DNA from 2 places in the Streptomyces mobaraensis genome. Region 2 is predicted to be linked to the other one. Evidence: riboswitches for the same ligand, from Rfam matches in the RefSeq annotation. Region 2 holds a riboswitch; the other holds the start of a gene.

Region 1 (15,213 bases), 4.3 Mb from region 2:
CTGCGCTCGGAGACGGGCGCTTCCTGAGGTCCCGGGGCGCCGGGGAAAACCACGAGCGTTCCCCGCTCCCGTACGCGAGGATCGCCGCCCATGACCACCACGCTCGTCCTGCCACCCCGCCTCACCGCCTCCGCCGAGTCCGTCCGGGACGCCGCCGTCCGGCGTGGACTCCGTACCGTCCGGCTGCCGGACTTCACCGTTCCGGACGGGCTCCGCGCGGAGCACCTGCACGCCGGGCCGGCGTTCGTCGACGCCGTGGCGCCCGCGCTGGGCATCGCCCCGCTGGAGGCCCCCGCCGACTGGCTCGCCCGGCTGCCGCGGGAGCGCACCCGGCGCGAGGTGCGGGCGGTGCCGATCGGCGAAGCGTACGGCCTCCGCCGGCCCGCCTTCGTCAAGTCCCCGAACGACAAGGGGATACGCGCCATGGTCTACGCCGACGGCTCGCGGCTGCCCGGTCCCGACGCCGTCGACCCGGCCACGACCGTCCTGGTGAGCGACGTGGTCGAGTTCACCGCCGAGTACCGGCTGTTCGTCCTGGACGGCGCGGTGCGCGGCGGGAGCCGGTACGGCGAACGCGGCCGGCTCGCCCTCGGCCCCCTGGCGCCCGACGCCGCCCGCTTCGGCGCCGACCTGCTGGCCGCCCACGCGGACACGCTGCCCTCCGCCGTGGTCGTCGACGTGGGGACCGTCGCGGACGGCTGGGCGGTGATCGAGGCCAACGCCGCGTGGGCGAGCGGCCTTTACACCACCGACCCGGACACGGCCCTCGACGTCGTGCTGCGGGCCGCCGGGCCGTGCGCGGCGCTCGCGGACCGGGACCGTCCGTTCGTCCGGGGGCGCGTCCTCCGGTAGCGGTGGGGCCCCTGTGGCGTCAGCCGTCCGACGACTCCCCTCCTGATGGTCGTCGGTCGAATGACGTGGGAGCGCGAGCCGGACCCCCGTACCCGCTCGCACCCCGATCCGCGCGGCCCTGACCGGCCGCCGGTGGACGGGCAGCGTCCGTTTCCGGCCGCCGCAGCCCGCGGCCGTTCCAGATTGCCCAGGTCGAGGCGGCCCTGCCCAGGACCGAACGTGCCACCCGCGGCACACGACGCGCCAACGTGTCGGAAAATGGCCGCATGGCAGAAGCGCTGACGACCGGGACGACCGGTGAGCTGGACTCCATCGTCCTGTCGAAGTTCCTCCTCACCGCGGCGGCGGCGAACGGCGCCGACCCCGACCGCATCGCCCGCGAGGCCGGGGTGCCCGACTGGGCACTGGCCGAGGACGAGGTCACCATCCCGGCCCGCCGGACGATGCACGTCTGGGAACTGGTCGAACGGGCCCTGGACACCCCGGACTCCCCGGTGTCCATCGCCGGCCTCTACAGCCTGGGCGCCCTCGGCCTCTTCGACTACCTCTTCACCAACGCGCCCACGCTCGGCGCCGCGATGGAGACCAGCACCCGGTACCTGCACTTCATCACCACCAATGGCCGCTTCGCGCTCCACACCCAGGACGAGCGCGAGACGACCTTCTCCTTCCACTACCTGGAGGGCGAGCCCCGGCAGGTGGAACTCGCCGAGCAGTTCGCCCTGGCCGTGCTCTGCGCGCGCTCGCGGGGGGTGACGGGCACGCCCGTGCACCCGCTGCACGTCGGCTTCTCCCAGCCGGCCCCGCGCCGGCACGCCAACCTGACCGAGGCGCTCGCCGCCGAACGCGGCGTCGACTTCGGCCAGGACCGCGCCACGGTCACCTTCCGCACCGCCGACCTGGCCCGCCCGGTCCTCGGCGCCGACCCGCGACTGGGCGCCATCCTCGGCCGCTACGCGGCGACCCTGCCCCCGCCCCCGCCCGCCGACTGGCGCGACCAGTTCCGCCACGCACTCGACGCCTGCCTCGCCGAAGGCCCCCCGGCCCTCGACCACGTCGCCCGGCGCCTCACCATGAGCCGCCGCACCCTCCAACGCCGCCTCGCCGAATCCGGCACCACCTGGCGCACGGAACTGGACGCCGCCCGCCGCCGCCACGCCACCCAGGCCCGCCGCACCGGCCGCCCCGCCAACGCGGCCCTCGCCGACCGCCTCGGCTACTCCGACCCGCGGTCGCTGCGGCGTGCGGTACGGCGGTGGTCGGCGGAGGAGCGCGGGCCGGGGGAGACCGGCGGGCCGGCGGCCGGGGCCTGAGCACCCGCGCTCCGGGCGCGCGGTGTCACCGCCTGCCGAAGTCCACCACGTAGGCGATCGCGAGCGTGAGCCCGAGCGCGCCGATGCCCAGCGCCGCCAGAACCTGGAACACGCTCGCCCCTGACGCGACGCCCCGGATCGCACCGGCGAACCCGCCGACGGAGGCGCACACTCCGAGAACGAGCATGCGAGACGACAAACACCCGGCGGACCGGCCCGCCTTACCCCCTCGATTCGGCATGCCGCCGTGCTCCCTTCCGCCCGCGTGTCCTCTCGTATTCCTGGAGGCTACGAGAGGAGTGACGCCCCTGCCGCGCGTGCCCGCCGGAAGGCTGGGCGGCGCTCAGCCGGCGGACGCCTTCTCGATCGCCTCGAAGATGTCGGCGTCCGTCTCCGTTGCCAGGCGGGCAGTTCGGGCCAGTCCGCGACGTACCCCGGCTTCGGGTCCGTGAAGTGCCGGTACATCTGCGCCGTCCAGCAGAGGGCCACGAACCGGCCCTTCTGCTCGCGCGTCAGCCGCGTCGCGTGCCCGTCGCTGACGGCGAGGAACCGCCGCACCTGCTCGTACACGGCTCCCGCGGCGGCCCGTTCCCAGTCCGGCGTGTCCTCCCACGGGGTGACGTAGCCGGGCTTGGGCTCCCCGGGAAAGTGCGCGCGCACGCCGGCGATCCACGCTTCGCGGAACAGCCGGGCACCTTCGGTCTCGGACAAGTGGGTTCCTTTCGGTTCACGCCCCCGCGAGCGCGGGGGCGAGGCGGCGCGCCCGTTCGCGGAGTTCCCTCGCGGCGCGGTTGCGGAGATGCGGGCGGAGGCGGGCGGTCAGGGCGCGGACGCGGTCGTCCGCGCGGCCGGAGTGGACGTCGGGGTAGTCGTCCAGGGCGAGGTGCCAGGTCCGGCAGGCTACTTCCAAGTGGCCGACCTCCAGCTGCCGTTCGGCGAGGGTGCAGCGGTGCCGGACGCGGGCCCGCCGGAACACTGCCTGCCGTACCCGGTCCGACTCCTTCAGCGCGGCCACCGAACCGGTGACGTCCCGGAGTTCGTAACGGACCTGGCTCACGTGGTACAGCAGCGACGAGGGGTCGTACGAGCCGAACGCCTTCGCCCGGGACTCGGCCTTCTCCATCGCCACCTCCGCCTCCCGGAGGTACGCCAGCGCGCTCGCCCGGTCCCCGGTGCGGGCCGCAGCGTGCGCCTGCTGCCCGGCCAGGAAGGCCCGCATCCGGGGGCCCGCCTGCGGCGACGCGGCGGCAGCGGCGTCGGCCAGGCGCAGGGCCTCCCGTCCGTGCCCGAGGTCCACGGCCTGGACGCTCATCCCGCGCAGGGTGGTGCAGTACGTGAGGTGGTCACCCGCCGCACCGGCCAGCTCCAGAGCCTTGACGTAGTAGCGCTGGGCCAGGCCGTGGAGGCCCTCGTCGACGGCCATGTAGCCGGTCAGGTAGCACAGGTCGGCGGCGGCCGACAGCATCGCCTGCCGTACGGACTCGGGGGCGTCCGCGCGGAGGTACGGCGCGACGGTGTTGACGAGGAACGCCGCCGCCATCGGCCGCGCGTGGCGCCCTCCGAAGCTGTCGTCGAGCGCCGAGATCCGTTCCGTCATGGCGGACACCATGGCGACGTCCGGCGCACCGTACCGGCGCGGCCCGCCGTGCGCGACCGCCTCCATGCGACCGACCACGTCCTGCCAGTGCGGGACGGTGAGGACGACGGAGAACAGCCCCGCCCCGAGGACGCCGCGCCGTGACGGATCCATGTCCTGCCTGCCGAGGGCGAGCAGCTCCTCGGTCGTGCCCGCCCCCTCTCCCCCCGTCCGAGGGGCAGGAAAACCGGCCTCCGCGTACGTGACCGGACGGCCGAGCCGCCGGGACAGTACCTCGACGACCAGCGGCCGTACGGACTCCCTGGGCAGGTGCCCGCCGAGCCACTGATGCACCGATGGCTCCCGGTACTTGAGGGGGGTACCCCGCTCCGTCCCGAGCCGGTTCACCTCCTGAGCGAACCGGCGCAGCGTCCACCCGGACTCGCGGTACAGCCTCATCAGGCCCGCGTTGACCAGTGGTTCACTCACAGCACTCACGTCCTCGTGCCGGACGGTCACTTAAAGCTCTTAAGCCCCGACGCCCAGGCAACCGTACCGCCAGGCCGGGCTGGTCGGTTCTCTGTCCGTATGGCCAACACGACCACCAATGGAGACAGATGGCTGATTTCCGTGGCAGGACAGACCGGCGCGGGGCCGTATGCCCACCGCTCGTTCCGCTGCCTCCGGCCGCGGCTGCGCCGGTGCCACTGGGGCGACTGGTCAAGGACATGGACACGGGAAGGCTGGGGCTCGTGAGGGAGACCCAGGGCGGCAAGGTACGGCTCCTGGGGACCGGCGGCACCGGTTCCTGGTGGTGCCCCCGGTACCGCCTGGCCCTCGCCTCCCCCGACGAGCGGCGTGCGCTGGGGCTCGACCCGGAAGGGGGCGCGCGATGACCGGATCGGGTGACGGGGAAGCCGTGGGAGTCGGTGAGCATCCGCCCCGGCGTCCGGACTTGGCGGTCATGCGCGAGTACGTGGTCACCGTCCCGCACGGATCCGGTGCCGGAGGCGCGTACACCCTCCCCGCCGTCTCCCAGCGGCCCCGCCGCCCGTGCGTCCGCTGCGCGGCCCTGCGGGACGCGCTCGCCAACGCCGTGCGAGCGGGCGACGCGGCCGCCGAGGCCCGGGCCGCCCGGGAGCGGGCCGGGCACTGGCGGCGGGACCACCGGCGGGTGCACGCCTGACGGCCGCCGCGCCGTAAAGGCGACGCCCCGCCCGGCGGACCGGGCGGGGCGTCGGAAGATCAGCGCGTCGGCGCGCTCAGCACTCGATGACGTTGACCGCCAGCCCGCCCCGGGCCGTCTCCTTGTACTTGACCTTCATGTCGGCGCCGGTCTCCTTCATGGTCTTGATGACCTTGTCGAGGGAGACGTGGTGCCGGCCGTCGCCGCGCAGGGCCATGCGGGCCGCCGTGACGGCCTTCGCCGCGGCCATGCCGTTGCGCTCGATGCACGGGATCTGGACCAGGCCGCCGACCGGGTCGCAGGTGAGGCCGAGGTTGTGCTCCATGCCGATCTCGGCCGCGTTCTCGACCTGCTCGGGGGAGCCGCCCATGACCTCGGCGAGGCCGCCGGAGGCCATGGAGCAGGCCGAGCCGACCTCGCCCTGGCAGCCCACCTCGGCGCCGGAGATGGAGGCGTTCTCCTTGAAGAGCATGCCGATCGCGCCCGCGGCGAGCAGGAAGCGGACGACGCCCTCCTCGTCCGCGCCGGGCACGAAGTTCATGTAGTAGTGCAGGACGGCCGGGATGATGCCGGCGGCGCCGTTGGTGGGGGCGGTGACGACGCGGCCGCCGGCCGCGTTCTCCTCGTTGACCGCCATCGCGTAGACGGTGATCCACTCCATCGCGCGGGCCTGCGGGTCGCCCTCGGCGCGCAGCTGGCGGGAGGTGCTCGCGGCGCGGCGGCGGACCTTGAGGCCGCCGGGGAGGATGCCCTCGCGGGACATGCCGCGGCTGACGCACGCCTGCATGACGCGCCAGATCTCCAGCAGGCCGGCCCGGATCTCGTCCTCGGTGCGCCAGGCCTTCTCGTTCTCCATCATCATCGCGGAGATCGACAGGCCGGACTCGCGGGACATCCGCAGCAGCTCGTCGCCGGTGCGGAAGGGGTACTTCAGGACGGTGTCGTCGGGGACGATCCGGTCCGCGCCGACCGCGTCCTCGTCCACCACGAAGCCGCCGCCGACCGAGTAGTAGGTCTTCTCCAGCAGGGGCGCGCCGCTCTCGTCGTAGGCGAAGAGGGTCATGCCGTTGGCGTGGTACGGCAGGGCGCGGCGGCGGTGCAGGATCAGCTGGGTGGAGGCGTCGAAGTCGATCTCGTGGGCCGAGCCGATCTCGGTGCCGAGGAGGCGCAGGCGCTTGGTGGTGCGGATGCGCTCCACCTCGTCGTCGGCGATCTCGACGTCGACGGTGCGCGGCGAGTGGCCCTCCAGGCCGAGCAGGACGGCCTTGGGCGTCCCGTGGCCGTGCCCGGTGGCGCCGAGGGAGCCGAAGAGCTCCGCGCGCACCGAGGCGGTCTGGGCGAGCAGGCCGTCCTTCTTGAGGCGGCCCACGAACATCCGGGCGGCGCGCATCGGGCCGACCGTGTGGGAGCTGGACGGGCCTATGCCGATCGAGAAGAGATCGAAGACGGAGATGGCCACGGTGGCAGCTCCTTGGGTCGGGGGTGGTACGAGGGGGGTTTACGGCTGTGTGTGACGTGGTGCGGGGCACCGCGCTCACCACCAGTGTGCGCGATGCCCCGTACATCCCGGTAAAACCGGAGGTCCGGTCCTACTTCAGGCCGGGGTACAGCGGGTGCTTGTCCGCCAGCGCGGTGACGCGGGCGCGCAGCGCCGGGGCGTCGTACTCGGGCTTCAGGGCCTCCGCGATGACGTCCGCGACCTCGCGGAAGTCCTCGGTGGTGAAGCCGCGGGTGGCCAGCGCCGGGGTGCCGATCCGCAGGCCCGAGGTGACCATCGGGGGGCGCGGGTCGTTCGGGATGGCGTTGCGGTTGACCGTGATGCCGACCTCGTGGAGGCGGTCCTCGGCCTGCTGGCCGTCCAGCTGGGAGTTGCGCAGGTCGACGAGGACCAGGTGCACGTCCGTGCCGCCGGACAGGACGGAGACGCCGTGCTCCTTGACGTCGTCCTGGACCAGGCGCTCGGCCAGGATCTTCGCGCCCTCCAGCGTGCGCTGCTGGCGCTCCTTGAACTCCTCGCTGGCCGCGACCTTGAAGGAGACCGCCTTGGCCGCGATCACGTGCTCCAGCGGGCCGCCCTGCTGGCCGGGGAAGACCGCCGAGTTGATCTTCTTGGCGAGCTCGGCCGTGGAGAGGATCACACCGCCGCGCGGACCGCCGAGGGTCTTGTGCGTGGTGGTGGTCACGACGTGCGCGTGCGGCACCGGGGAGGGGTGCAGCCCGGCGGCGACCAGGCCCGCGAAGTGGGCCATGTCGACCATCAGGTACGCGCCGACCTCGTCCGCGATCCGGCGGAACGCCGCGAAGTCCAGCTGGCGCGGGTAGGCGGACCAGCCGGCGACGATCAGCTTGGGGCGGTGCTCCTTGGCGAGGCGCTCGACCTCCTCCATGTCGACCAGGTTGGTCTGCTCGTCGACGTGGTAGGCGACCACGTTGTAGAGCTTGCCCGAGAAGTTGATCTTCATGCCGTGGGTCAGGTGCCCGCCGTGGGCGAGGTTCAGACCCAGGATGGTGTCGCCCGGCTTGAGCAGCGCGAACATCGCCGCGGCGTTGGCCTGGGCGCCCGAGTGCGGCTGCACGTTGGCGGCCTCGGCGCCGAACAGCGCCTTGATCCGGTCGATGGCGATCTGCTCGACGACGTCGACGTGCTCGCAGCCGCCGTAGTAGCGGCGGCCCGGGTAGCCCTCGGCGTACTTGTTGGTGAGGACCGAGCCCTGGGCCTCCATGACCGCGACCGGAGCGAAGTTCTCCGAGGCGATCATTTCCAGCGTGGACTGCTGACGGTGGAGTTCGGCGTCGACAGCGGCGGCGACGTCGGGGTCGAGCTCATGGAGGGAGCTGTTCAGAAGCGACATGAGTTCTTCCTGGCGGGAGGGGCCGGGAGGGGCCGGGGGAAGGCGGGACGCGGGGTCAGCCGGCGAAGTCCGTGTACGCGTCGGCGGTCAGCAGCTCCGCCGGCTCGTCCGTGATCTTCACCTTGAACAGCCAGCCGCCCTCGAAGGGGGCGGAGTTCACCAGCGAGGGGTCGTCCACGACGTCCTGGTTGGCCTCGACGACCTCGCCCGTGACGGGGGCGTAGAGGTCGCTGACCGACTTGGTGGACTCCAGCTCACCACAGGTCTCGCCCGCGGTGACGGTGTCGCCGACGGCCGGGAGCTGGGCGAAGACGACGTCTCCGAGCGCGCTGGCCGCGAACTCGGTGATACCCACCGTCGCCACACCGTTCTCATCCGTGGCCGACAGCCACTCGTGCTCCTTGGTGTAGCGGAGGTGCTGGGGGTTGCTCATGGGTTGATTCTCCTGTACGCGGGTGGGTGCTCGTGCAAGGGGTCTTGACAGGTGAGACGGAGAACGACGGGGGACGCCGGGCGGGCTCAGCGCTCCCGCTTGTAGAACGGCAGGGCGACGACCTCGTACGGCTCGTGGCTGCCGCGGATGTCCACCGCGACCCCGGCCGTGCCGGGCGCGGCGTGGGCCGCGTCCACGTAGGCGATGGCGATCGGCTTGCCGAGCGTGGGGGAGGGCGCACCCGAGGTGACCTCGCCGATGACCGCGCCGGAGGCGGCGTCCACCACCGGGTAACCGGCCCGCGGCACCCGCCGCCCGGTCGCCACCAGGCCCACCAGCGTGCGCGGCGGGGCGTCGGCGGCGCGCTCGGCGGCGGCCTCCAGCGCCGCGCGCCCCACGAAGTCGCCGGGCTTGTCGAACTTGACGACGCGGCCGAGCCCGGCGTCGAACGGCGTGGTCGCCGTCGTCAGCTCGTGCCCGTACAGCGGCATGCCCGCCTCCAGACGCAGCGTGTCCCGGCAGGACAGGCCGCAGGGCACCAGGCCGGCGTCCGCGCCCGCCTCGGTGAGCGCCTGCCACAGCTTCTCCGCGTCGGCGGGGGCGACGAACAGCTCGAAGCCGTCCTCGCCGGTGTAGCCGGTGCGGGCGATCAGCGCCGGGACGCCGGCGACCGTGCCGGGCAGGCCCGCGTAGTACTTGAGGCCGTCGAGGTCGGCGTCGGTGACCGACTTGAGGATGGCGGGGGAGGCCGGGCCCTGGACGGCGAGCAGCGCGTAGTTCTCGCGGTCGTCCCGCACCTCGGTCCCGAAGCCGGCGGCCCGCTCGGTGAGCGCGTCCAGCACCACCTGGGCGTTGGAGGCGTTGGCGACGACCATGTACTCCTCGTCCGCCAGCCGGTAGACGATCAGGTCGTCCAGGATGCCGCCGCGCTCGTCGCAGATCATCGTGTAGCGGGCGCGGCCCGGCTTCAACGCGGAGAGGTTGCCCACCAGGGCGTGGTCCAGGGCCTGGCCGGCCTGCGGACCCGTAAGGGTGATCTCGCCCATGTGGGAGAGGTCGAACAGACCGGCGCGGGTGCGGACGGCCACGTGCTCGTCGCGCTCGCTCCCGTAGCGGAGGGGCATGTCCCAGCCGGCGAAGTCGGTCATCGTCGCGCCCAGGGCGCGGTGCAGCGCGTCGAGCGCGGTACGACGCGGGGCGGCGGTCTCTGAGGGCTGTGAGGTCTCTGCGGCAGACATGATCAAGGCTCCCGGGCAGCGGTCGCGAGGACGCGGGGACGTCGAAGGACGGCCTCCCCATCTGTCATCGGAACCTGAGAGGTTCACCGGGAGCCCCGGAGGGCACGCGGCTTGCACCTTGGGTGGGACCGCCGGGCGGTCCGCTTTTCAGATCTGCCTCACCCTGCGCGGTACGGGGCCTGAGAGATTCAAGGGAGGAACTTGCTCCTTCGGCGCCCGGCATGCGGCGTGCCGCGGTGCGGCAGGCACATGGCCGGGACTCTCCCGCGCGGATTCGAGCGGCCGGTATGCAGTTGTACGCAGGTGTGCGTGTACGCAGGTGGTCGTGCTCTTGGCGCGCACATCATTGCACGTACGGGCGTGCGATGGACCGTTCGGAGCCCATCGCATTGGATTACTTTTCCTTTACTCCGTCCGTATGCGGATGGGGTACACCGTGAGCACCGGGCGACGGAGCCGCGGCGCGGCGGTGTGGCGGTGTGGCGGACGAGGACGGGGGAGCGGTGCGAACGGGCGTCCAGAGGGGGGCGGCGGATGCCGCGCGGGCGACACGGACGGCGGGGACCGCCGGGGCGCGGGTGCGCGACCTGCGCGGGGCCGCGCGGCCCAGCGCGGAGCTGGGCTGCCGCGCCGGGGACCTGCTGGTCGTCTCCGGCCTGCCCGGCGCCGGGAAGTCCACCCTGATCCGGCGGGTCGTGCCCGCCCTCGACGGCCGGGGCGACCCCGTCCGCAGCGTCGACTCGCAGGACTCCCGGGCCCGCCTGGAGCGCCGGTTGCGCGGGCTGCCCGTACGGCTTCCGTACGGCGCCTACCGCCCCCTCGCGCGCCTCGTGCACTACGCGCACCTGTGGCGCGCCCTGCGCTCCGGCGCGAGCCTCGTCGTGCACGACTGCGGGCAGCGCGGCTGGGTCCGCCGGCTGCTGGCCCGCGAGGCGCGGCGGCGCGGCACCGCGCTGCACGTCCTGCTGCTCGCCGTCGAGCCCGGGACCGCGCTCGCCGGGCAGCGGGCCCGGGGGCGGACGGTCTCCCGGGCCGCGTTCGGGCGCCACCGCCGCGCCATGGAGCGGCTGATCGCGGCGGCGGAAGCGGGCCGGCCGCCGGCGGGCGCGGCGGGCGTCTTCCTGCTCGACCGCCCGGCCGCGGCGGCGCTGCGGACGATCACCTTCGCGGGGCGGGGTGCGGGGGGAGTGCCCGCGCCGGGAGCGCCGGCCGCCCCTTCTGCCCCCGCCGCCCCCTTCGCGTCGGGAGCACTCTCCACTCCTGCCGCCCCTGCCGCCCCTTCCTCTTCGGGACCGTCCACCGCCCCCGCCGCCTCCACCGCCCCCACCGTCCCCGCCGCGCGCCGGCCGCCCCGCCCGCCCGCCGTCCCCCTCCCGCCCCCTGACGGAGAGCCGGCCGTTAAGGTGCGGGTGCGAGCGCGACGAGACCGTGGGGAGAACGGATGAGCGGCCCCGAGCTGCACGGCACCGAGCGGGTCCGGGGCGAGGCCCCCAGCTGGCCCGCCAACGAACTGGAGGAGACCCTCGCCGCCTGCGCGGGCGTCCCCGGCACCGGCGAGCGCGTCGTCGAGGTGCTCGGCCGCAGCGAGGTCTGGATACCCCTGCCCAAGGGCGGCGGCCCCGACAGCCCCGACCTCGACCTGCCCACCGTCGAGCTCGGCGGCGCCGCGTTCGTGCCGGTGTTCAGCTCCGAGGAGCAGTTCCGCCGCGTCATCGGCGACCACATGGCCTACGCGGTCGCCCCCGCCGTGGAGTTCGCCCGCGGCCTGCCCCCGCAGGTCGGCCTGGTCGTCAACTTCGAGGGCACGGTCGCCGTGCCGCTGCCGCCCGCCGCCGTCGCCGAGCTCTGCCGGGCGGGGCGGCTGCGGCTGGAGGGCGAGCCCACCGGCGGCCGGGTGCGCCTGCACGAGCCCGACTGGCAGGACGAGCCCACGGCCTTCCTCGCCGCCGCGGGACTGGAGTTCACCGCCGCCCGCGCCGTGCGCACCGCCCGCCGTGCCCTGGCCAGTGTGGAGGGCGGGCCGCCGGAGCTGTTCGTCGGCGTGGAGCTCGACCTCCCCGACGACGACAGCCGCGCCGCCGCCGTGGACGCGCTGGGCCGCGCCCTGGGCTCGGCTCCCGTCCCCTGGCCGGTCCGCACGGTCTTCCTGGACGTCACCCGCGACCCGGTCGCCGACTGGATGCGGGACCGCGTCGCACCGTTCTACGACCGTGACCGGTGACTGCTCCCCTGCATGCCGCCCCGGCCTCGTAAGCTGGTTGGACGACCGTACGGGAGGCGCGACCGCGCCGTGAGGCAGGGGGCGGACGCGACGCGAGCGTCCGCCGTGAGAAGGGGCGGGATCAGGTGAGCGCGGGCGCGGAGAGCGGCGTGGAGCAGGTGCTGCGCCAAGTGGCGCCCGGGCGGTACGACGTCTACGAGTCGCTGCTGCACGCCGTCGCCGACGGCCGGCTGTGGATGCTGCTCTGGCACGGCCGGCCCGGCTCGCCCGACGCCCAGTACGGGAACATGGAGGTCGACGGCCTCGGCTACGCCCCCTGCGTCACCTCCGAGCGCGAGCTCGACGCCAGCGGCTGGAACCGCGCCCACGAGGTCGTCACCGGCCGCTCCCTCGCCTCCTCGCTCTACCCCGGCCGCTGGGGCCTGTGGCTCAACCCGCACGCCCCGGGCGGCGGCGTCGGCATCCCCTGGCTCGACCTGCGCCGCATCGCCGGCGGCCTGGACCGGCTGCCCGCGGGCCCCCTCCAGATCTCCGAACCCACCGTCGACATCGCCCGGTTCTACGCCCTGCTCGCCCAGCACGCCCAGCGCACGCCCGCCGTCCGGGCGCTGCGCCGCGCCTGGGTCCAGCCGGCGATCGGTGCCGCGTATCTGGCGATCGGCCTCGACCTGTACGACACCTCGCCGCCCGCCGTGGAGTCCGTCCGGGCGATGATGCAGCAGGTGGTGGCCGTGGTGCCAGAGGGGCTGCCGGTGTCCACGGTGGCGATGTCGGACGAGTTCGACCCGGTGGCCCTGTGGATGCGCGCCCACGCCCGCCCGTTCTACGGCCACGCGGCCCCCGCCCCGAGCGGCGCACCGGCACCGGCACCGGCGCCGGGGTACGGATACCCGCACTGACGGGTACCCGCACCAGGCGTCGTTCCGCGCCGAGTGCGGACCCTCCGCGCACACGGACCGGCCGGCCCGTTCACGACGGACCGGCCGGCGGGCAGGGGAGGTGCCCCTCGGGGTCAGGCCCAGACCCAGAGCTCGTAGCCGGCCGATACCTCGTAGCAGTGGTAGGCACTCTCGCCGTGGCGCAGGAAGTACTCCCCGCCACCCTGGCACTGCTGGTAGTTGTCGTAGCGGTCGATGTAGCGGCCCTGGCCGAGGGTCGCCCGGGAGACCGTGGGGTCCCCGGAGGGCGCCGCCACCGCGGACGCTCCCGAGGCCAGGGCGCCGGTCAGTCCGAGGGTGAGCGCCGCGCCCGCCATGGCGGCGCGGCGGATCAGCTTCCGTGTCACGTCAACTCCTGTGATTTCAGCGGCAGATGAGCCGCCTGTGGTTGTCCGCGAGCCTGACCGCCCGCCTTGCCCCTGTCAAAGGCACAGCTGGTACTGGTGTCTTGCGTGCGGCGTCGGTAACACCCTGCGCCGTGCGGTGAACCGACGAGCGCCCTTCGCTGAGCGGCCGCCCCCGTCCGTATAACGGAACCTCGCATCGCACATCACGGTTGCGCATCCTTTGGCCGCCGGGTCTGGCGGGTGATCGTGAACGCGTTGAAGACTCCCGCTCCAAGGACCCGCAGGTCCGGTGTACGACCAGCTCCGCTTGTACTTCCCGCACCACAGCACCGCACAGCACCGCATGTGTCAGTGATGGTCGACCAGCCGCCCCGGGGCGGCCGGCGGAGGCCGGTTCCACCGGCCGAGAGGGGTCCAGCGAACGATGACGGCACCACTCCCCGAGACGAGCGCGACCGGGACCGCGACCGTCGTCGCCGACGCGGAAATCCCGGTCCCGGGCACGACGATCGAGGGCCGCTCCCCGTGGCGCATCGCCTGGACGCGGCTCAAGCGCGACAAACTCGCCCTCGCCGGCGGGATCGTGGTCCTGCTGCTCATCCTGGTCGCGATCTTCGCCCCGCTGATCGTGGACCTGCTGGGCCACCCGCCGAACGAGTACCACGAGGACCAGATCGACCCCCTCTTCGGCACCCCGAAGGGCTCGTGGGGCGGCATCAACGGGGACTTCCTGTTCGGCGTCGAGCCGGTCAACGGCCGGGACGTCTTCAGCCGCGTCGTCTACGGCGCCCGGGTCTCCCTCCTCGTCGCCTTCCTCGCGGCCGTGGTCGCCGTGGTGATCGGCACCGTCCTGGGCATCATCGCCGGCTATTTCGGCGGCTGGGTGGACACCGTGGTGAGCCGGGTCATGGACGCCCTGCTGGCCTTCCCGCAGCTGCTCTTCATCATCGCGCTGATCTCCGTCGTCCCCAACGAGCTCTGGGGGCTGACCGGTTCGGGCGTCCGGATGGCCGTCCTCATCGCGGTGATCGGCTTCTTCGGCTGGCCCTACGTGGGACGCATCGTGCGCGGGCAGACGCTCTCGCTGAGAGAGCGCGAGTACGTCGAGGCGGCGCGCAGCCTGGGCGCCGGCCGGACGTACATCCTCTTCCGCGAGCTGCTGCCCAACCTGGTCGCGCCGATCACCGTCTACGCCACGCTGATGATCCCGACCAACGTCCTCACCGAGGCCGCGCTCAGCTTCCTCGGCGCCGGCGTCAAGCCGCCCACGTCGTCCTGGGGGCAGATGCTCTCCAAGGCCGTCAACACCTACGAGGGCGACCCGATGTTCATGGTGATCCCGGGCCTCGCCATCTTCGTCACCGTGCTGGCGTTCAACCTCTTCGGGGACGGCGTCCGGGACGCCCTGGACCCCAAGGGCTCGCGCTAGCCGCCCTCGCACACCCCAACACCACCCTGCGCGGAGCGACATGCGGCGAGCGGCAGCGGAAACGTCCCGCCGCCCGTCCGGTCCCTCCGGCACCAGGAGTACGAGCTGAAGGAACCACCCCCATCGCGGTCCGCTCCCCGGCCCGCGACGATCACGGAGGTCGCGACATCTTGGCAACACACAGGACATCGAGGAGAACGGCCGCGGGCGCGGCACTGGTGGTCGCGGCCCTCGTCGGGGTCACCGCCTGCGGTGGCGGCGGAAGCAAGGACGACAAGGGCGGCGGGGGCGGCGGCAAGGGCCCCGGCTTCAACGCGGGCGTCGAGAAGGTCGCCAGCCCGTCCGACAAGAAGGGCGGCGAGCTGAAGTTCATCGCCACCCAGGAGTCCGACTCCTGGGACCCGCAGCGCATGTACTACGGCTTCGCCTGGGACTTCGCCCGCTACTACGTCCGCACCCTCGTCACCTCCAAGCCCGCGCCGGGCCACGGGAGCGCCGAGCTGGTGCCGGACCTGGCCACCGACCTGGGCAAGGTCTCGGACGACAAGAAGACCTACACGTTCACCCTGAAGGACGGGGTCACCTGGGAGGACGGCCGGCCGATCACCGCCCAGGACATCAAGTACGGCATCGAGCGCACCTGGGCGCAGGACAAGATCTCCGGCGGCCCCACCTGGCTGATGCAGGTCCTGGACCCGGAGAAGAAGTACAAGGGCCCCTACAAGGACGACAGCAAGGACAAGCTGGGCCTGTCCGCGATCGAGACGCCGAACGCCAAGACCATCACCTTCAAACTGGCCAAGCCCAACGGCGACTTCCTCCAGATGC
Region 2 (15,213 bases):
GCCCCAGCCCCTCGGCGCTCGGCAGCACCCCGCCCGCCAGCGCGAACGGCAGCAGGAGCACGGTGCAGACGCCGAACGAGGTCAGGGTGGTGGTGAAGGGGTCCGTCGCCCGGCCCGCCCGGCCGAGGTGCCGGGCGTGGACGGCGAACAGCGCGTACCCGGCCGCCGACAGCAGCGCCAGCGCCACCCCGGCCGGCCGTACGGTGGCCGAGCCGCCGCCGAGCACCAGCACGGCCAGGCCGGCGAGGGCTCCGGCGACGGCCAGCCGGCCGCCCGCGCCGAGCCGTTCGCCCATCAGCAGCCGGCCGCCGAGCGCCGCCAGCACGGGCGCGGCCCCCAGGGTGACGACGGTGCCGACCGCCGTCCCCGTGGCGTCCACCGCCGCGAAGAAGGCCGCGTTGAACACGGTGAGCCCGACCCCGTTGACCAGGGCGGCCGTCACCCTGCCCCGCCGCGGCCCGGCCGGCCGCGGACGCCCGGCCGCGCGCCGCGAGGGCACCAGGAACCGTACGGCCAGCAGCAGCGCGAAGCCGCCGGCGCAGCGCCAGAAGGTGAGCGCGACGGGGTCGAGGCCGCTGCTGTCGATCGCCAGGGTCGCGGTGGCCCCGGTGGTCCCCCAGGTGAGGGCGGTGAAAGTGACGTAGAGCAGGCCGCGCCCGGCGGACGGGATCCGCGGGCCGCCGGGGCGCACGGAAGGAAGGCCGGAACGAAGGCCGGAACGAAGATCGGTAGGAAGGGAAGACGACACGGAAGTGTCGGACATGGCTGTTCTCCCGCTGAAGACGTGAAAGGTCGCGTGGTCTTCGAACGCGGGCAGCGGCCGACACCCGGGCGCGTCATCGCGCACCGGGCCGGTCACCCGGAAGAGGTCCGGGAAACCCCCAGGGACCGGATCACAGGTGATCGGGTGGGAGGGGGGGGAAGGAAGGGCCGCCCGCGCTAGGCGGCGGGAGGCGGAAGAACAGCACTCGTAGGCATGATCACATCTTAGGACCGCGGCGCGCCGCCGGACAACTCCCTCCCGCCGGGCCCGCCTTCCGCCTCCCGAAGGCCACCCGGAACACCGTCCACGAGACCGTCCCGGAGGCCGTCCACGAGACCGTCCGGGAGGCCCTCCACGAGACCCTCCCGGAGCCCGCCTGCCCCGTCACCCCCACCACCCCGTACCCCACCCTCCCGCGGCGCCGAGCGCTGGGCGACGAAGGCCCCGAGCAGCACGACCGCGCCGCCCACCAACTGCGGGACGGACAGCCGCTCGCCCAGCAGCACCCAGGCCAGCACGGTCGCGACCACCGCCTCCAGACAGGCCACGACCCCCGCCACCTGCGGGGACAGCAGCCGCACCGACACCACCCCGGTCAGGTAGGCGGCCACGGTGGCGATCAGCACCAGCCAGATCAGCAGGACGACGGCCGGGACGTCCCCGCCGTGCAGTTCCGCGCTCCCGGCGAGCACCCGCGCGTCCATGCCCCAGGGCCGCGCCACCACCGTGAGGAGGAGGGCGCCGAAGAGGAAGCCGTAGGCGATGACGCCGATGGGGTCGGCGGACTCGGCGTCGCCATCCCCGTGGTCGGACAGGACGAAGTAGCCGACCTGGCAGACGGCCCCGCCGAGGGCGAGCAGCAACCCCAGGGCGTCGAACCGCAGCCCGGACCACACCTCGACCACGCAGGCCAGCCCGCCCACCGCCAGCACCACGCCGGCCGCCGCCGCCCGCGACACCGCCCGCCGCCGGACGAACCGCACCCAGCACAGCACCAGGGCTGGGGCCAGGTACTCGACGAGCAGGGCGACACCGACCGGGATCCGCGAGATGGCCGCGAAGTAGCAGGCCTGGACTCCCGCGACGGCCAGCAGACCGAAACCCGCGAGCAGCGCGGGACGGCGCGTCACAAGCGCACGGTGCCGCCACGCGACGGGCAGCAGCACCAGGGCCGCGCCGGCGGACCGCAGCCAGACCACGTGGAGCGGGTCGAGCCCCGCCTCGATCAACGGTTTGGCCGCGACCCCCGAACCACCGAACGCGAGCGCGGAGATGAGGGCGAGGGCAAGCCCCGTCCCCCTTCCGCCGGACGACACGCCGGAGAAGACACCGGACAGCACGCCGGACCGCAGCCCGGACCGCAGTTCCTTCCGCATCGACGCATCATGTCAGGCTCCGACAGGACCGTCACCGGTGTGGCTCCTGACCCATCGGCCGGCGGCCGGCCGGAAGCGCAGCCCCTCCGCGTCGATCCCGGCGTGTTCCAGCACCTCCACGGCACGGCAGCGGGGGTCGAGGGCGAGCGCGGCCAGCAGGTCGAGCCCCTCGACCGGGCCCGGACCGCGGACGGCGGCCCGCGCGTACGCCTCGCCCATGGCGATGGCCGCGGCGGGCGACCAGCCGGGAACCCCGCCTTCCGGCAGCAGCGGCAGCGCCAGGGAGTCCTCGACGGAGCCGCGCCAGCGCAGGCCGTAGCCGATGCTGCGCTGCACGAGGTAGCCGAGCAGCCGTACGACCCGGTCCGGGCCGCCGGGCAGCGCGAGCCGGGTCTCGGGGTCGGCCTCCAGCAGGGAGTGCAGCAGGTGGGCGGTGTCGATCTGCCGGTCACCGTCGCGCAGGGCGCGCCGACGGGCACCGGCGACCGCCGCCGCCACCTCCGTGCTCAGCGGCACCTCGTCCGCCCCGCCGATGTCAGGTGTACGGCTTTGCACCCTCCCACCCCATCAGTCCAGGGCGCCGGAGGCATCCCCGGGCGGAAGCATTCGCGCGTCCCCCTCCGGTTGGGCGCGGACACCCGTGCGCTCCTCCTTGAGGAGGAGACGCACGGGTGGTGTCCCCCAAGGGACCGACGACGGGTCAGTCGCCCTCGGCGAGGATCAGATAGAGCTTGCGGCGCGTCTCGTTGACGACGGCGAGCGCCTGCTCCCGCTGCTCCGCGCTGCCGGTGCGCCAGACCTGCCCGAACGCCTCCATCAGCGCGAAGCCGGCCTGCCTGACCTCCTGCGCGGTCTCGCGATCGGCACCCCCGGCGACCTGCTCCCAGGGGGCCGGGGAGCCCGCGTCGGCCTCCGCGCGGCCGTCCTCGGTGAGCGCGAACAGCTTCTTGCCACCCTCGCTCGCACTGCTGATCAGCCCCTCGTCCTCCAGCAGTTGCAGGGTGGGGTACACCGACCCGGGGCTGGGCCGCCACGCACCGCCGCTGCGCTCCGCGATCTCGCGGATCATCTCGTAACCGTGCATCGGCCGGTCCTTGAGCAGCGCCAGGATCGACGCCCGCACATCACCGCGCCGCGCCCGGCCGCCCGGCCCACCGCGCCCCCGCCCCCCGAACGGGGGCCCGCCGAAGGGCGGCCCGAACGGCCCGAACGACCCGAAGGCCCGCCGCCCGCGCTCACCCCTTTCACCCCTTTCACCAAGTCCGCCACCACCACGCCGACCGAAGCCGGGGTGCTCGTGACCATGGGAGTACCGCATATCGCTCCTCCAGTTCATCGATCGTTCGCGATGCTTCGACGATATATCGGTAACGCTCGCACGACAAGCCCCCGCCGGTCGCGGACCGGCCCCTTCCTTGGCTCTTCGGACGCTGTCCGCGCGGTCGGCATGTGTACGGTTGCCCCCGGACCGACGAGCAGACCGCTCCCGACGGGGTGGGGCTCGTGCCCCCAGCGGCGGGCCGTCGCACGCCGACCGCCCCGGGGCCCCGGCGGCCCGTACCCCACCGGGCCGAACGAGGCCACCTCCCGGCGATTGGCCGTGTCGGGAGCCGTCCCCGCGCCCTACGGTCCTGCCATGCGAATCCGAATCGTCGACGCGTTCACCGACCGCCCCTTCGCCGGCAACCCGGCCGGCGTCATGCTCTTCGACGGCCCCTTCCCCGACGACGACCGGCTCCAGGCCGTCGCCGCCGAGGTCAACCTCTCCGAAACGGCGTTCGCCCGGCCGCTGGACGGCACGGGCGAGCGGGACGAGGGAGAAGCGGACTGGGCGCTGCGCTGGTTCACCCCGTCCACCGAGGTCGACATGTGCGGCCACGCCACCCTGGCCGCCGCACACGTCCTGCACACCACCGGAGCCGCCACCGGAACCGTGCGCTTCGCCGCCCGGTGTGGTGTGCTCACCACGACGGCGCACGACGACGGTTCCCTGACGCTGGACTTCCCGACGTCCTCGCTCACCCCGCTGGCCGTCCCCGACGGGCTGGCCGAGGCGCTCGGCGCCGCGCCGCTGAGCGTGCACGACACCAGCGGCCACATCGGCGACCTGCTCGTCGAGCTGTCCGACGAGCGGACCGTCCACGCCCTGACCCCCGACTGGCGCGCGCTGGCGGGCCGGTCCCGCCGGGGGATCATCGTCACCGCGCCCGCCGCCGACCCCGCCCTCGGCTACGACTACGTCTCCCGCGGCTTCTTCCCCAACGTCGGCATCGACGAGGACCCGGTCACCGGCAGCGCGCACACCGCGCTGGCCCCCTTCTGGGCGGCCCGCCTCGGCCGCACCGAGCTGACGGGCCTGCAGGGCGGCGCCCGGCGGGGACGGGTCCGCACCGCGTTGCGCGGCGACCGCACGCTGCTGACGGGCCGCGCCGTGACGGTGATCGACGGCGAGTTCCTGGTCTGACGGGGGCCGGGCCGCTCACGCCGTCGGCAGCCACCCCACCTTCCCCGCGAGCAGCGCGTACCCGGCGAACGCCACGATGTCGATCAGCGCGTGCGCCGCCACCAGCGGCCCCACCCGCCCCCACCGCCGGTAGAGGAGGACGAAGAGGACGCCCATCGCCACGTTCCCGAGGAACCCCCCGACGCCCTGGTACAGGTGGTAGGACCCGCGCAGCACCGCGCTCGCGGCCAGGGCGGCCAGGGGCCCCCAGCCCGTCTGGCCCAGCCTGCGCAGCAGGTAGCCGACGACCACGACCTCCTCCAGCACCGCGTTCTGCACGGCGGAGGCGATCAGCACCGGGAACTTCCACCACACGTCCGGCAGCGACTCGGGCACCACCGTCAGGTTGGACCCGGCGGCCCGCGCGCCCAGGTAGAGCAGCAGCCCCGTGCCGCCCACGACCGCGGCGACGGCGGTGCCGCGCGCGAGGTCGGAACCGGGGCGGCGGCGGTCGAAGCCGATCGACCGCAGCCCGGCGCCCTCGCGCGACAGCAGATGGGCGACGAGGAGGACGGGCACCAGCGCGGTCGCGATGCCGAACAGCTGCCAGGCCAGGTCGAGCCAGGGCCGGCCGGGCGCGTGGGAGGTGTTGAGCCGGGCGGCCTGGTCCTTGAGCCCGCCCGGCCGGGTGAGCGCGCCGATAAAGCTGATCAGCGCCGAGACCCCGCTGGCACCCAGGGAGAGGGCCAGCACGAGAACGGTCTCGGTACGCAGCGTCCGCCGCGACGGTACGGCGGCGGGGACGGGGACGGCGGCCGACCCGGCCGGGACGCCCGGACGCTCCCCCGCGTCATGTTCTGCCGCGTCGTGCCCCTCCGCGTCACGGGCGCCCTGTCGCGTCGCTCTGTTCACTCGTGGTCCACTCCTGCCTGCGCCCCTCGCCGTACCGCCCGCGCGTCGTCGCGTACGGCTCCGCGGCGGTACCGCCACCGCGTCGTCCCAGCTTGCCCGACGGCCGCGGGCCCCGACCACAGAGGGGCTCGTCTCGCGAGGTCGCGAGGTCGCGAGGTCACGAAGTCGCGAGCTCACAAAGTCGCGAGCTCACGAGGTCGCGAGGTCACGAAGTCGCGAGCTCACGAGGTCGCGAGGTCGCGAGGTCAGGCGATCCCCACCGGCCAGGTGTGCACCGGCTCCCCGGTCGCCATCAGCTCGCAGTAGCGCCGCGTGGTGGCGGCCAGCGCGGCGTGCCGGTCCAGGCCGCGGTCGCGCGCCGCGTGGTAGGTGGCGGCCTGCCAGGACGCGCCGTTGGCGCGCCGGCGGCAGCGGCCCTCGATGACGCCGAGGTAGCGGTCGCGGTCGGCGGGTTCGACGCCCCAGGCGTCGAGGCCGGCGGCGGCGAGCGGCAGCAGTTCGTCGCGGACCAGCCGGACGGCGGGCACCTGGGCGACGCCTCCGTTGCGTCCTTTGGGCCAGCGCAGCACGGCGTCGATGCCGTGCCGGCAGGCGGCATCGAAGTTGTCGGCCGCGGCGGCGAACGGCAGCCGCGTCCACACCGGGCGCGGTTCCTCCGCGAGGGCCCGGACGAGCCCGTAGTAGAACGCCGTGTTGGCCAGCACGTCGGTGACGGTCGGTCCTGCGGGCAGGACGCGGTTCTCGACCCGCAGGTGGGGGACGCCGTCGGCGATGCCGTAGACGGGCCGGTTCCAGCGGTAGACGGTGCCGTTGTGCAGGACGAGTTCGTCCAGTCGCGGCACCCCGCCCGCGTCCAGCACCCGCAGGGGGTCCTCGTCACCGCTGATGGGGAGCAGCGGGGGGAAGAAGCGGAGGTTCTCCTCGAAGAGTTCGTACGCCGAGTCGATCCACCGCTCCCCGAACCAGGTGCGCGGCCGTACGCCCTGCGCCTGCAGTTCGGGCGGGCGGGTGTCGGTGGACTGGACGAACAGCGGCGGCCGGCTCTCGCGCCACAGCTCGCGGCCGAAGAGGAACGGGGAGTTGGCGCCCACCGCGATCTGCGCGGCGGCCACCGCCTGGGCCGCGTTCCAGACGGCGGCGAACCGGCCGGGGGTGACCTGGAGGTGCAGTTGCACCGAAGTGCAGGCGGCCTCGGGACAGATGGACCGCGCGGTGCAGGTCAGCCGTTCGACGCCGGCGATGTCGATGCGGACGTCCTCGCCGCGGGCGGCCATCACCTGCTCGTTGAGAAGCGCGTAACGGTCGGCGGCGGAGAAGTTGTCGGGTACGAGGTCGGACTGGCCGAGGGTCGGCAGAATGCCGATCATCACTATTCGGGAGCCCACTTCCCGGGCTTTCCGGTCGGCATAGGAGAGGCCGGTGCGCAGCTCTTCGGCGAGTTGGTCGAGAACGCGTCCCGACAACCGGTGCGGGACAATGTTCACTTCCAGGTTGAATTGACCGAGTTCGGTCTGGAAATCATGGCTCGCGATACGCTCCAGCACCTTGGCATTCATCATGCTCGGCATACCGTCGGAGCCCGCCAGATTCAACTCGATCTCCAGCCCCATAAGGTTCCGGGGCCGGTCGAAACGCTTCTCCTCCAGTAACCTCCCCAGCCCTTCCAGGCACTGCCGGAGCTTGTCCCGGTGCCGCTGCCGGTCGTCCAGGCCGAACTCCACGGCGGCGACCTTCTCACCCATGGACGCGTCCTCCTCCAGCGGTCGCCCTCGGCGCCGGCCCGTTCCCGTCACGGTCGATGATGCCCAGACGAGGCGATCGAAACGCCTCACCCCGTCCCCGTATAACCGGTAGGCTGGCAGCCAAGCGCACTCCGGCACATTCCGATGGCATGACGGCAGCTCATGGCATGTCGCATTGCGCTGGTGATAAACACCGACGAGTTTCGGCCGACCGTTCCCGGGAAAGAAACCGAGGTCAGGTGTGCGCGACCGGGAACGAAAACACCGAAAACGACCCCGCAGGCGGCCCTGATTTCCCCTTGCCGGAAATACCGGCGACAGCTAGCCGAAACACCCTGTGAACATGTGTCGTATAAACTCGGAGTGAGGCAGAGAGTAGGCGCCCCGGCAGTCGGTCCCGGCCCCCCTCTGACCCCGCACACCGACAGCGTCGTCACCTGCCAGCACCTGCGTGTCTCCGAAGTGAGAGGCGACCCATCATGCCGCTGCACATCCCCCCTGCCCCCGCGCCTGCCCTCCGTAGCGTCCGCACCGCCCTCGGCTCCCCCACCGCGGTCCGGGAGACCCGCACCCCGTCCCTGAAGGCCGCCCAGGGAGCGCTCAGCTGCGAACTCCCGCTCCCCGTCCACGTGCTGGAACAGCACTCCCCGGCCGGCGCCGCGCCCCGCACCCGGCTCACCGGCTGGCGCTTCCTGATCAAGGAGGACGAGCGCGCCATCGCCGCGGGCGAGGCCCGGCCGACCGCCGACGGCTGGACGTTCTCGCACTTCTTCGAGGGACCGTACGTCGTCTCCACCGAACTCGCCCTGCGGCAGGCGGAGTCGCTGTCGACGCCGTACCAGCCGCGCCTGCTGACCGTGCCCGGCCTCTACATGCTGACCTTGTGGCTGCACGGCGACATCACGGCCGACGCGGAGTCCGGCCTGCCCGCCCCCGGCGACCTCCTGGTGCCGCTCGCCCCCGCGCCGCCCGGTATCGCCGCCCACCGTCCGCACCGCTTCGCCGACCTGCTGCCGGTCCTCACCCTCCGGCTGACCCCGCCCCCTCTCACGGCACCGATGCTGAAGACCGCCTGACACGTACCGACGGCGCCCCGCGACCCCTCCGGCCGCGGGGCGCCGCGCCGTTCCCGCCCCTCCCGCCCCCGTGCACCCCCCTGCCACTCCATGTCACCCACACGGCCCAGCGCGCGGAGGTCGACCCGAACCGACCGAAGGAGCAGACTTGTTGACAGCAACCGTCCGCATGGGTGACGCGTCTTCCCCCACAGCGGACCGCTGCTACGAAATCCCTGCGGAATCACGCCCGTAGGGCAACACTGGGACCGACAGACCACATCGTCACGGGGGGCGGCATGACCACCGCATCGAGCCGCAGCACAGCGACAGCAGCAGAGACATCCCAGCGAAAGAACCCTCCCATGTGCCAGCACCATCCCGCGTGCCCGTCAGCCGATTCCGCCGACCGGGAAGCCGCCCACCTCGTGGCGCACTTCCCCCAGCAGGGCTGGAGCCTGCTGTGCAACGGCGTCCTCTGCTTCGAGGACACCGGCGAACTGCTGCCGGACGGACAGATCATCGCCCCGCACCGGCCGCTCGGCGCCGAGCATGTGGTGACGGCGGCCTGACGCACCACGCACCACCCGCACCACGTACGACGCGACGAAAGGGCCGGCCCGGCGTTCCCGCCGGACCGGCCCTCCGCTTGTGCCGGGATCAGCCCTCGTACTCATCCAGCGGCGGGCACGAGCAGACGAGGTTGCGGTCACCGAACGCACCGTCGACCCGGCGCACCGGCGGCCAGTACTTGTCGGCCGCGGAGACACCGCCCGGGAAGACCGCCGTCTCCCGGTCGTACGGGCGCTCCCACGCACCGGCGATCGACGCGGCGGTGTGCGGGGCGTTGCGCAGCGGGTTGTCGTCCTTGTCCCACTCGCCGGAGCCGACCTTCTCGATCTCCGCGCGGATCGCGATCATCGCCTCGCAGAACCGGTCGAGTTCGCCCAGGTCCTCGCTCTCGGTGGGCTCGATCATCAGCGTGCCGGCCACCGGGAACGACATCGTCGGCGCGTGGAAGCCGTAGTCGATCAGGCGCTTGGCGACGTCGTCGACGGTGACGCCGGTCGCCTTGGTGAGCGGCCGGAGGTCCACGATGCACTCGTGGGCGACGAGGCCGTTGGGACCGGTGTAGAGCACCGGGTAGTGCGGCTCCAGGCGCTTGGCGATGTAGTTGGCGCTCAGCACCGCGACCTGGGTCGCGGCCTTGAGGCCCTCGCCGCCCATCAGCCGGACGTAGGCCCAGGAGATCGGCAGGATGCCGGCCGAGCCCCACGGCGCGGCCGAGATCGGGCCTACCCCGGTCTCCGGGCCCGCGGCGGGCTGGAGCGGGTGGTTGGGCAGGTACGGCGCGAGGTGGGAGCGGACGGCCACGGGGCCGACGCCCGGGCCGCCGCCGCCGTGCGGGATGCAGAAGGTCTTGTGCAGGTTCAGGTGCGAGACGTCGCCCCCGAACTCGCCCGGCTTCGCCACCCCCACCAGGGCGTTGAGGTTGGCGCCGTCCACGTACACCTGGCCGCCCGCCTCGTGCACGAGACCGCAGATCTCGCTGATGTGCTCCTCGAACACGCCGTGCGTGGACGGGTAGGTGACCATGAGGACGGCCAGCTCGTCGCGGTGCTTCTCGATCTTTGCGCGCAGGTCGTCGGCGTCGACCTCGCCGTCCTCGCCCGTCTTCACCACGACGACGCGCATGCCGGCCATCACGGCGCTGGCCGCGTTGGTGCCGTGCGCGGAGGACGGGATGAGGCACACGGTCCGCTGCTCGTCGCCGTTGGCGCGGTGGTAGGCGCGGACGGCCAGCAGACCGGCCAGCTCGCCCTGCGAACCGGCGTTGGGCTGGAGCGAGACCTTGTCGTAGCCGGTGACCTCGGCCAGCCGCTCCTCCAGCTCGCGGATGAGCGTGAGGTAGCCCTCGGCCTGCTCCGCCGGGGCGAACGGGTGCAGCGCGCCGAACTCCGGCCAGGTGACCGGCTCCATCTCGGTCGTCGCGTTGAGCTTCATGGTGCACGAGCCCAGCGGGATCATGCCCCGGTCCAGCGCGTAGTCCCGGTCGGCGAGGCGGCGCAGGTAGCGCAGCATCGCGGTCTCGGAGCGGTGCTGGTGGAAGACCGGGTGGGTAAGGAAGTCGGAGCCGCGCAGCAGCCCCTCGGGGAGCGCGTCGGCGGTGCCGGCGTCCAGCGCCTCCACGTCGGCGTCCACCCCGAACGCGGCCCATACGGCGGCCAGGTGCTCACGGGTGGTGGTCTCGTCGCAGGCGATGCCGACGGTGTCGGCGTCCGTACGACGCAGGTTGACGCCCCGCTCCAGGGCGGCGGCGACGATCTCGTCCGCCCGGCCCGGCACCCGCGCGGTGACGGTGTCGAAGTACGCGCCGTGCACGACCTCGACGCCGCCGGCCCGCAGGCCCTCGGCGAGCAGCGTGGCGTACCGGTGCACGCGGCGGGCGATGCCGGTGAGCCCGTCGGGCCCGTGGTAGACGGCGTACATCCCGGCCATGACCGCCAGCAGCACCTGCGCGGTGCAGATGTTGCTGGTGGCCTTCTCGCGGCGGATGTGCTGCTCGCGGGTCTGGAGGGCCAGGCGGTACGCCTTGTCGCCGTCCGCGTCGACGGAGACGCCGACGAGACGGCCGGGCAGGCTGCGCGCGTACTGCTCGCGGACGGCCATGTAGCCGGCGTGCGGACCGCCGAAGCCCATCGGGACTCCGAACCGCTGGCTGGTGCCCACGGCGATGTCCGCGCCCAGCTCGCCGGGCGGGGTGAGCAGCGTCAGCGCCAGCAGGTCGGCGGCGACGGTGACGATGGCGCCCAGCTCGTGCGCCCGCTCGATGACCGGCCGCAGGTCGCGGATGGCACCGGAGGCACCCGGGTACTGGAGCAGCACGCCGAAGACGCCGCGCTCGGCGATCTCGTCCGGGATGCCGGCGGAGAGGTCGGCGACGACGACCTCGACGCCGGTCGGCTCGGCGCGCGTCTCGATGACGGCCACGGTCTGCGGCAGGGCGTCGGCGTCGACGAGGAACACCCCGCCCTTGACCTTGCCCACGCGCCGCGCGAGCGCCATCGCCTCGGCGGCGGCGGTGCCCTCGTCGAGCAGGGACGCGCCGGAGGTCGGCAGCCCGGTGAGGTCGGCGACGACGGTCTGGAAGTTGAGCAGGGCCTCCAGGCGGCCCTGGGAGATCTCCGGCTGGTACGGGGTGTACGCCGTGTACCAGGCGGGGTTCTCCATGACGTTACGGAGGATCACCGGCGGGGTGAACGTGCCGTGGTAGCCGAGCCCGATCATGGGCACGAGCACCTGGTTGCGGTCCGCGAGACCGCGCAGCTCGGCGATCACCTCGGCCTCGCCGCGGGGCGCGGGGAGCCGGAGCGCCTCGGCGCTCTTGATCACGTCCGGCACGGCGGCGGCGGTGAGTTCGTCCAGCGAGCCGAAGCCGACATGGGCGAGCATCTTCGCCTGCGCCCCGCTGTCGGGGCCTATGTGGCGGCCGGCGAAGGGAGTGCCGCGCTCCAGGTCGGAGAGGGCGATGCGGTGGGCGGTCATCTGCGGGGGCCTCCTGGTCATTGCGACCTGCGAGGGGTACCACGGCGCGGGTACCCGGACGGCCTCCCCCTCTGTCATCTCGACCTGAGAGCTTCACCGGGGCGACGTCAGACGCGACCCGGCTTTCACCGTCGGTGAGGAGGGGCTCGGCATGGTGCCCGGTCCGGTGCCCGCCCTGCTTTCCAGAGTGACCTCGTCCGCGCGGTACGGGTGCCTGAGAGATTCCGGGGAGGATTTGCTCCTTCGGCGCCCCCGTTGGACCCGCCGAGGCCGATGCCTCTCCGGCTCCTGGAGGACTCTCCCGCGCGGGGTCCACAGCCAATCGCCAGCCTACCAGCGGCGATGCCGACGACGGATCTCCCGGCCGGTGCTTTTCCGCGGGCTCCCCCATTACTCCTGATTGGCGGCTTATCTCGCCTCCCGAGGGTTTTCCCGGGCTTTGCGAGAGGTCTCCCGGGGGAACCAGGGGACAGAGAGGGGACGGAAGTGACTCCCGGGAGGACAGATGCAGTCGGATATCGATCCTCGGACCCTGATCGGCCGCAAGGCCTACGACCGCGACGGCGCGAAGATCGGCACGGTGGACGAGGTCTACCTCGACGACGCCACCGGCGAACCCGAATGGGCGGCCGTCCGCACCGGCCTCTTCGGCCGCGACGCCTTCGTCCCCCTGGAACCGAGCGAGGTCGTCGACGAGTCCCTGCGCATCCCCTACGACCGCACCCTCATCAGAACCGCCCCGGACCTGGGCGTAGGCCGCCACCTCTCCCCCGAACAGGAACTCCGCCTCTACCACCACTACCGCATGCCCTTGCCGACCCCGGACACACCGGCGCCCGGGACGGGCGGGAGGGAGCGGACCGGGCACGAATCGCAACGCCCCACCGACCCCGGGCAGGAACCAGGCCACAGTGCCTGAACCGCGCCCGCCCGGCCGCGGCAGGGGCCTGGCGGGCCGCCACGGCCCGTCCGGCCCGAGGACGCGCGCCGCAGGTGCGCTGGGGGGGGCGCGGGGGGCTGCCCCCGCAGGAAACGGTGAAAGGGCGGGGCTGGGGCACCCACCCGCGTCAGCGCACCCTCACCGCCCCGCTCCGGCGGCCACGCCACCGACAGGCGGCGGCGTCACCCCCTCCCCCACCACCGGCCGTATCAACGGCACCGGTTCCCCCGGCTCCAAATCCGGATCGTCGACGGAGAACGTCCGCACCCGCCCCGGCCCCTCCGACCACGGCTCCTCGAACCGCACGGTGACCCGCCCGAGCCCGCTCCCCTGCACCCACCCCCGCCCGAGCTCCCGATGCACCACGTCCAGCCCCGGCAACCACCGCCGGGCGGGCGACGCGCCGTCGTCGGCCCGCGCCTCAGGCGCCCCCTCGGCATCCGGAAGTCCGCCGTCACCCGCGGCCGCCTCCGCGGCCAACGCCTGGGCGAACAGATCCTCCTGCGTGTAATCGGCGAGCCCGCTCACCCCCACCCCCAACAACCGCACCCCCGCCGTCGTATCGACCCCCTCCAGCAACCGAGCGGCCGCCTCCCGGACCACCGCCGGGTCGTCCGTCGGCCCCCGGAGCGTCTCGGAGCGCGTCAGCGTCGAGAAGTCGTACCGTCGCACCTTGATGACGACCGTCCGCCCCGACCGTCCGGCCGCGCGCAGCCGCCGGACGCAGCGGTCGGCGAGGCGCGCGAGCTCCAGCTGCACCCGCGTCCGGTCGGTCAGGTCCTCGGCGAAGGTGTCCTCGACGGAGACGGACTTCGCGTCCCGCTCGGCCACGACGGGCCGGTCGTCATGGCCGGTCGCCAGGGCGTGGAGCCCGGCTCCGTGCGCCTTGCCCAGCAGCCGCACCAGCTCCGCCTCGCCCGCCTCGGCCGTCTCGGCCACCGTGTGGATGCCCGCGCGCCGCAGCGTCTCGGCGGTGGCGGGCCCGACGCCCGGGATCGTCCGTACCGGCATGGGCCCCAGCAGCTCCAGCTCCGTGCCCGGCTCGATGACGACCAGCCCGTCCGGCTTCGCCTGCTCGGAGGCGATCTTGGCGAGCATCTTGGACCCGGCGAGCCCCACCGACCCGCTGACCCCCGTCGCCGCCAGGATGTCCCTGCGCAGCCGCTCCCCCACCGCCCGTACGGCCGCCGAGTCCGGCTCGACGCCGCCCGCCTCCAGGTCGACGAACGCCTCGTCGAGGCTGAGCGGCTCCACCAGCGGCGACAGCTCGCCCAGCAGCCCCATGACCACGCCGCTCACCTGCTGGTACAGGCTGAAGCGCGGGGTCAGATAGGCCGCGTTGGGGCACAGCCGGCGGGCCTGGGCCGTGGCCATGGCCGAGTGCACCCCGAAGACCCGCGCCTCGTACGACGCGGTGGCCACCACACCGCGCGGGCCGATGCCGCCCACGACGACCGGCTTTCCGCGCAGGCTGGGCTTGGCCGCCTGCTCCACCGAGGCGTAGAAGGCGTCCATGTCGAGATGCAGGATCGTCGGTGAACCTCTCACACCACGAATGGTCCCGCATACCACTGACAATCGCGCTGACGTGCGACGACGAGCCCGTCCGTGCCACGCCACGCCCACGTCCCGCCCACGCGAAAGTGGGCCCGGGGAGGAACCCCGAGCCCGCTTCCTACCGCCTGGAGCCGCTCTCAGCCCGCCCGGTTGCGCCGCCGCGCCAGCTCGTCCTCCGGGTTGTGGCCGATCAGCGTCTCGCCGGTGTCCACCCGCTCCCCGTGGAGCTGGGCGAGCGCGCTCTCGACGTCCCGCCAGACCACCCCGACGGCGATCCCGAAGACGCCCTGGCCCCCCTGGAGGAGCCCCACGACCTCGTCGGGGGACGCGCACTCGTAGACCGTCGCGCCGTCGCTCATCAGCGTCATCTGCGCGAGGTCGGCCATGCCACGGGAGCGCAGGTGCCGGACGGCGGTGCGGATGTTCTGCAGCGAGACACCGGTGTCCAGCAGCCGCTTGACGATCTTGAGGACGACGACGTCCCGGAAGCTGTACAGCCGCTGGCTGCCGGACCCGTACGCGGGCCGGACGCTCGGCTCCACGAGCCCCGTGCGCGCCCAGTAGTCGAGCTGCCGGTAGGTGATGCCAGCCGCCGCGCAGGCGGTGGGCCCGCGGTAGCCGATGGTCTCCGTGGCGGGCGCCGCGCCGCCCTCACCGTCCGCGTCTCTCGAACCGCCGGCCCGGGGCCCCCGCTGGGCGGTGACCGCCGCGGCGGGGACGGGGGTGCTTCCCACGGTCCCCACGCTTCCCACGCCGCTCAGGCCGTGGGCGGGGGTACCGCCCGCACCGTTCAGGCTATGAGGGAGGGTCACCGGTTCGACCGATCCCCCGCGCAGCGGATACGGACTGCCGACCGCTGTACCGTCGCCCGTGCTTCTC

The links. A riboswitch is a leader RNA that binds a small molecule or an ion and turns the genes downstream of it on or off. The one in region 2 is predicted to bind glycine.
Region 1: another riboswitch for glycine. It lies ahead of gcvT (glycine cleavage system aminomethyltransferase GcvT); the one in region 2 lies ahead of gcvP (aminomethyl-transferring glycine dehydrogenase).

The regions. Positions count from the first base shown of each region.
Region 1 is NZ_CP083590.1:2,280,803-2,296,015, reverse strand. It holds gene cutA (divalent-cation tolerance protein CutA) at 1-27, shown strand, start outside; gene K7I03_RS09640 (ATP-grasp domain-containing protein) at 91-852, shown strand; gene K7I03_RS09635 (AraC family transcriptional regulator) at 1,119-2,165, shown strand; gene K7I03_RS09630 (hypothetical protein) at 2,191-2,352, opposite strand; partial or broken gene K7I03_RS09625 (hypothetical protein) at 2,509-2,876, opposite strand; gene K7I03_RS09620 (tetratricopeptide repeat protein) at 2,893-4,200, opposite strand; gene K7I03_RS09615 (hypothetical protein) at 4,494-4,637, shown strand; gene K7I03_RS09610 (hypothetical protein) at 4,634-4,927, shown strand; gene K7I03_RS09605 (L-serine ammonia-lyase) at 5,004-6,386, opposite strand; gene glyA (serine hydroxymethyltransferase) at 6,517-7,779, opposite strand; gene gcvH (glycine cleavage system protein GcvH) at 7,835-8,212, opposite strand; gene gcvT (glycine cleavage system aminomethyltransferase GcvT) at 8,299-9,450, opposite strand; glycine riboswitch at 9,609-9,727, opposite strand; gene K7I03_RS34285 (AAA family ATPase) at 9,930-10,895, shown strand; gene K7I03_RS09580 (enhanced serine sensitivity protein SseB) at 10,892-11,671, shown strand; gene K7I03_RS09575 (enhanced serine sensitivity protein SseB C-terminal domain-containing protein) at 11,797-12,570, shown strand; gene K7I03_RS09570 (hypothetical protein) at 12,684-12,956, opposite strand; gene K7I03_RS09565 (ABC transporter permease) at 13,381-14,385, shown strand; gene K7I03_RS09560 (ABC transporter substrate-binding protein) at 14,556-15,213, shown strand, end outside.
Region 2 is NZ_CP083590.1:6,615,224-6,630,436, reverse strand. It holds gene K7I03_RS29460 (DMT family transporter) at 1-763, opposite strand, end outside; gene K7I03_RS29455 (EamA family transporter) at 988-2,139, opposite strand; gene K7I03_RS29450 (Clp protease N-terminal domain-containing protein) at 2,152-2,694, opposite strand; gene K7I03_RS29445 (PadR family transcriptional regulator) at 2,840-3,457, opposite strand; gene K7I03_RS29440 (PhzF family phenazine biosynthesis protein) at 3,776-4,603, shown strand; gene K7I03_RS29435 (CPBP family intramembrane glutamic endopeptidase) at 4,619-5,356, opposite strand; gene K7I03_RS29430 (glutamate-cysteine ligase family protein) at 5,740-7,236, opposite strand; gene K7I03_RS29425 (hypothetical protein) at 7,716-8,312, shown strand; gene K7I03_RS29420 (DUF5999 family protein) at 8,657-8,863, shown strand; gene gcvP (aminomethyl-transferring glycine dehydrogenase) at 8,952-11,837, opposite strand; glycine riboswitch at 12,030-12,151, opposite strand; gene K7I03_RS29410 (PRC-barrel domain-containing protein) at 12,343-12,756, shown strand; gene K7I03_RS29405 (DNA polymerase IV) at 12,916-14,325, opposite strand; gene K7I03_RS29400 (MerR family transcriptional regulator) at 14,472-15,213, opposite strand, start outside.